DNA from 2 places in the Ureibacillus sp. FSL W8-0352 genome. Region 1 is predicted to be linked to the other one. Evidence: riboswitches for the same ligand, from Rfam matches in the RefSeq annotation. Region 1 holds a riboswitch; the other holds the start of a gene.
The links. Region 1 has a riboswitch for thiamine pyrophosphate ahead of thiT (energy-coupled thiamine transporter ThiT). Riboswitches for the same ligand answer to the same signal wherever they lie in the genome.
Positions count from the first base shown of each region.

Region 1 (3,217 bases):
AGGTAAACGCTGAAGTCCATAAACTAGAAAACGAATGGCTTAAAGCGACATCTACCTATGAAGAAGTTCAAAATATATATGCTCAGGAAGAGGAAAAATGGTTGAATAATCAAGCGGCCATTCTTGCGAAGAGTCTCCTGCCTGGAATGCCTTGCCCTGTTTGCGGTAGTACGGTACACCGAATCGAACATACAGCATCAACTGAAACCGTTAATCAAACGGAATTGAAAAAACTGAAAGCAACATTAGATGAAGCTCAGCAAAAGAAATTTGCTGTTCAAGGGAAATTAGAATCGAAACGACATCAATTACAAGAAATAGAACAACAATTAATGCAATATCACGCGCCATTAAAAGAATATCAAAAATATGTTCATCAATTACAAGATATAAATATTGCTATAAAAGAAAAAGAACGTCAAAAAGAAGTACTTACATTAAATAAAAAACAAATAAAAATTCTGCAAGATGAAAATGCACAATTAGTTCATTTTCGTAAGGAAATCGAACGTCAGTATCATGAAAAACATGAACAATACACGCAGAATAGTACGATTTTAGAGCAACAAAAAAAATTAATACCAGAAGAGATTAAAGACCTTTCCCAATTACAAGTTGCACTTCAACAAGCAATCAGCAATAAGCAACAATTAAAACAATCTTGGGAAACAGCCCAAAAGCAGTATCAGGAAGCTAACAAACAAGTTGTAATGAATGAAGAGGCATTTAAACAAATAACTGAACAAGGGAAACATATTCAAGTAAAATGTCAACAATCAAAGGAAAATTTCCATTCAGCTCTTCTACAAGCAAGGTTTACATCGACGGAAGATTTTCTACTTGCTAGACGTCCAGAACAGGAAATTGAAGCTTTACAAATGCAATATGATAATTATTCAAAGGAGCTTCATTCTTTACAAGTGCAAGTGAAAGAGGAAGCAGAAAAATTAAAAGATAAAGAAAAGGTCGATTTAACAGAAGCTGAAAAAGAATTGGAAGCGTTGCAGTTTAATTATGAAAAAGCATTAGATGAATTAAACTATTCGAAAGCCTGTGAAAAACATTGCATCGACTTTGCAGAGAAGCTTGAAAGACTTGCCAATGATATATTTCAAATGGAAGAAAAATCGAATCAAATCATAGATTTATATAATTTACTTCGTGGACACAACAGCAAAAAAATTTCCTTTGAACGCTATGTCCAAATGGGGTATTTAGAGCTCATTACAGAAGCAAGCAATCTTCGTTTGAAAAATTTATCGAACGGTCAATATTATTTACAAGTTTCTGACCGATTGGAGTCCTACGGTAGGCAAAGTGGATTAGGATTAGATGTATATGATGCATACACTGGACAAGCAAGAGATGTAAAAACTTTATCTGGCGGAGAGAAATTTAATGCTTCGTTAAGTTTAGCACTAGGAATGGCGGATGTGATTCAAAGCTTCCAAGGAAATGTTCAAATCGAAACAATGTTTATTGATGAAGGTTTTGGCTCCCTTGATGAAGAATCGTTGATGAAAGCAATTGATACGCTCATTGAACTACAAAAATCCGGCCGAATGATAGGGGTTATTTCTCATGTGGAGGAATTAAAATCGGCAATGCCTGCTATATTACAAGTAGAAAAATTAAAAGAGGGCTATAGTAAAACATCCATTATATTAAAGTAAATAATGAGGTTGCAATCTTCATATAATTTGATAAAATGACATTGTTCCCAATAGAATATAAGATTTGTACCACAAGGGGTGCTGATGAAGTCAGCTGAGAGTGTGCCGGATGCACTAACCCTTAGAACCTGTAAGTTAGTACTTGCGTAGGGATGTGGATAGAAACCGAAACAAAGACGTCTCGGCTCTGTCCGGACGTTTTTTTATTTTGTAGTTTTCTATCCTTCTCTCAAGTTCTATAAACGAAGAGAAAGGAGATAATTGAATGAGAAACCAAAAATTATTATGGATGGTTGAAATTGCGATTTTTGCTGCAATTGGTTATGTGTTAGACCAATTGAAATTTTCTATTTGGGCGCAGGGTGGATCCGTTAGTTTAGTTATGCTGCCTATTATTTTAATCGCTATTCGTTGGGGACTATCTGCAGGACTTATGACTGGATTGATTGTAGGATTATTGAACATGACAATTAATCCTTATATTGTCCATTGGGCTCAAGCATTGCTTGATTATGTTTTTGCATTTACTTTCGTAGGATTTGCGGCAATTGTTCGTAAACAAGTGTTAGATGGAGTATCAGGAAATCGTAAAAATAAAATTGCATTATTTGTTATCATCGGAACAATTATTGGCGGTTTGTTGCGCTTTATTTGTCATACACTTGCAGGAGCTATTTTCTTCAAAGAATATGCAGGCGATCAAAATGCCTGGATTTATTCTATCGGGTATAATGGTTCATATATGGCTCCGGCTATTATTTTAACTGCAGTTGCAGCGGTGCTCATCTTTACTGCAAGCCCAAGATTGATAAAAAAAGAAAATTGATTACAATTGTGAATTAAAATAAAAAGCGAATTGGGAGACAATATTGTTTTCCTAATTCGCTTTTTTATGGATAAATTTTTATACGTTTATCTAATTTTACCTACAATCCATTTCCCAAAAGGTAAATACGAAATGCATTTTGAAATGGTAATGGCAACGATTAGCGTTGATATCATCATTGCTAAAATTGCTAGATAACCATTGTTGAAAAATGATACAAAGTACTTTGCGGTTAATGATAATATGTTCCAATGAATTAAATAAATCATAAATGCATACTTGCTAATAATTCGAATAATTTTAAAAGATGGAATCAGTTGTCCATAGGCTAAGATCATGCTTGTTATTCCAACGACAAAAGGAATCAAATCCATCCTTCTAGAATGTATTTCAACCATACCGAATTTATAGCCATACCAAATATAAAGAGCTGATAGTGCCGTGAAAATTACAGTGAAAATGCGATATTTTTTCAATAGTGGCTGAATTTTTTCATAATTTGCACCGATTATGAATGCGATTACAAAATAAACGAACCAAGTTGTTCCATACAATTTTTCATACTTCATATTTTCTTGAAAGAATGGATATGGTAAATCAAAAATTCGATGCTGCAGAAAATACAACAATGCACATAAAGGTAACACGACAAAAGATGGCCATTGAAATTTAATCATTAGCCAAAACAATAGATACAATTGAAGAATAACTAAAACAA
Region 1 covers NZ_JBBOQT010000001.1:1,866,520-1,869,736, reverse strand. The annotation lists gene NST98_RS09570 (SMC family ATPase) at 1-1,673, shown strand, start outside; TPP riboswitch at 1,738-1,843, shown strand; gene thiT (energy-coupled thiamine transporter ThiT) at 1,939-2,499, shown strand; gene NST98_RS09560 (acyltransferase family protein) at 2,586-3,217, opposite strand, start outside.

Region 2 (3,217 bases), 1.2 Mb from region 1:
CTTGTTGAATGTCATCTGCTGTTTCAATTTTCATACCTGTGATTTTCTCAGCTTCTGGAATATTAGGCGTTAATACGGTTGCTATTGGCAATAATTCATTTTTCATCGCTTGTACGGCCTCTTCTTGCAATAACGCTTGCCCACCTTTTGCAATCATCACTGGATCAACGACTATTTGAATATTTTTATCTATTAAATTTTTTGCAATCGTTTTAATAATATCTGCAGAAAATAACATACCTGTTTTTAATGCTTTCACTTCAAAATCTTGTAAAACTGTATTCAATTGTTGTTCCACAAATTCAGACGTTGCAGGATAAATACCTTCTACGCCTAATGTATTTTGAGCAGTCAATGCGGTAATGACAGATGTACCAAAAACATTTAGCTCCTGAAATGTTTTTAAATCCGCTTGAATGCCAGCTCCCCCGCCGCTATCTGAACCAGCAATTGTCAAGACAATATTCACAGTTATTCACCTCTTGAAATTTGATGTAATCCATTTAATATTTCAACTTGGAAGGAACCAAGGTATTTTTCTTTCGAAGCATTTTCAGCGACTTTTTTATAGTCAGCTAATACATTTCGAATATTTTCAAGTTTTCCTCCATCCAACGTTAATGCTGCAGCACAAATAGCACTTAATAAACAACCTGTTCCTGTAACTTGAGTCATTAACTCATGGCCACCACTAACTGGATAGTGTTCTATACCGTCAGTCACGAAATCTTCTTTTCCAGATACAGCGACAATTGCACCATACTTTTGAGCAGTTTCCTTAGCAACAAGGGTAATATCCATTTCTCCTTCTCCACTATCAACTCCTTTTGCTTGCCAATTAATTCCCGCAATTGCTGCTAATTCTCCAGCATTACATCGGATTAAATCAAATTTAATCTCTTTTAATAAATTTTTTGTAATTTCTTTACGATATGTTGTAGCCCCCGCCCCGACAGGATCAAGCACGACAGGAATGTTTAGTTCATTTGCTTTTTTGCCAGCTAATATCATTGCTTCTACTGAATTTTTATTTAATGTACCAATATTAATTAATAATCCGTTTGCAATAGCGACCATGTCTTCTACATCCAATGGCTCATCTGACATAACTGGTGAAGCTCCAATTGCAAGCAAACCATTTGCAGTAAAATTCGTTACAACGGTATTTGTAATACAATGAATTAATGGATTTTTTTTTCTTATTTTGATTAAGCTCATATATATCCTCCTATAATTGTAAAAATTTATGTAAAGAAAAAAGCTCCTTTGCACGGCGCAAAAGAGCTTTGAAAATAGAACACAATCTTTCATTGCTCCCTACGGCAGTGCTAACTGCATCAGGTTCTAAGGGTTAGGTGATATCACCTTCTCAGGCACTTGGCCACCCCTGCAATTATCATATGAAATAAAAAAACTCTCCAAGTTTGGAGAGCAACAATACACATAATCATAATTCATACGATAAGGTATTTTGCTCCCTACGGCAGTACTAGCTGCATCAGGTTCTAAGGGTTAGGTGATATCACCTTCTCAGGCACTTAGGCCACCCCTGCAAAATTTAATAATTTTTTAGTTGTTATGAAAATTATAACACATTTTCATTTTATTTTTTCAAATAATTTAATAGAATTTAAAAAGATTGCTAGATAAAACAGCTAAATCACTTAAATTCTAGATTGAATGTCACAAGTTTTTCTCGATTAATCTAACTCTATTTTTCCTTCAATTATGGTATTATTCAATGCTTGAGTTGCTAATCGATCGGCTTCTTCATTCCCTTTTCGCGAAACTAATTCAAATTCAGGTTTAATTGCTAGTTGATTTAATTTTTCATCAATTTTATTCGCCCAATTTGTTAATTCTTTTTCATAAATAGGCCATTCTCCACTCATTTGATTAATAACAACCTGTGAATCACCAATGAATCGAACAGTTTGATGATGAACGCCTATCACTTCTAACTCTAGAATACTTCCGTATAATGCCGCATATTCCGCTTCATTATTAGATCTTAAGCCAAGTTGCATTAAATTTTTTCTAGTTCGATAAGATTTTCCGTTTTGTTCAAAATATATGGCAAATCCTAAACCGGCTTTTTGACTTTCTAAATCATAACCACCATCAAAATACACTGTCACATTGGATGGCTCAGTTTCGATTTCCTTTAAATATTTTTTTATTTCTTTAACAGACCATGTACTGTCATATTGATCAATAAAGGTCATATGTTTTACTTTTCCGGTTTTCTTTAATTCTTCTGCAATCAATAGGGCTTGAACTGGCGGCATTTCATCTGATCGAAAAGTTGTTTCCAATCCTTTATGATGATACGTCCATTCAATGGTTATTTTCATGAATATAACCTCCCTGTTCCTGTTTACTTCAACAATTCGATATGTGCACTAATGTAGGCTTTGGTTTTTAATTTTTTTTATGAAATGTAATCGAACATAACGAAACTTCAATCGCTTAATTCGATTATACATGATACGAAAAGATGAGCGGATGTTTGAATAATCTTCAATGAAATCGAGAATGACATGTTCAATCATAATGAAGAACCATAATGTAAGGAAAAGAACAAGGATTACACCATCAAATAATTTTGTGACTATCAAGTAATATGAATAGAAGAAGTATTTAATCGTTATAAAGATGAAGCTAACTGTGATGATAACTATTGGAATATATCGAAACAACAAAGTTTTTTTTGTGAAAACCATAAGGAGAAAACTTACAATACAACAAATCAAGACAAATATTACAGTTAACATATTAATAATCATTCAATTCACCTCACTATGCAACTGGATGAAGGAAATTACCACTTTTTTGTTATTTTTTTCCTTTAATAACAAAAATATTCAATAACGTGAGGCATTTTTAAAACAGTAATCATAAAACGATTTATGAGCTTAATTAACACAAAAAGGAGCGATACCGCCCCTTATTCTTTAACCATTTAAAAAATTCAAAATAATCAACCTGTAGAATCACTCCCTCACTTTATTACTACAGCTGATTAAAACCATGAATGCTCAGAAAGTAGATGAGAAACAAATTGCTGTATTGAACCATAAAATATTCAACATATTTATAAAGTGCATTTCAATGTCAATCATTCATATGATATGAGGGATTATATTTAGAATATTTAATTGATGGTTATTTTAAAAATTTTCCTGTCATTCTTTGGTTGTATAGGTCGATTCGTATG
Region 2 covers NZ_JBBOQT010000001.1:695,478-698,694, reverse strand. The annotation lists gene thiD (bifunctional hydroxymethylpyrimidine kinase/phosphomethylpyrimidine kinase) at 1-469, opposite strand, end outside; gene thiM (hydroxyethylthiazole kinase) at 472-1,218, opposite strand; TPP riboswitch at 1,298-1,399, opposite strand; TPP riboswitch at 1,459-1,561, opposite strand; gene NST98_RS03555 (reverse transcriptase-like protein) at 1,701-2,354, opposite strand; gene NST98_RS03550 (carbonic anhydrase) at 3,155-3,217, opposite strand, start outside.
Region 2: linked by a shared signal. The riboswitch ahead of thiM (hydroxyethylthiazole kinase) and the one ahead of thiT (energy-coupled thiamine transporter ThiT) in region 1 are both predicted to bind thiamine pyrophosphate.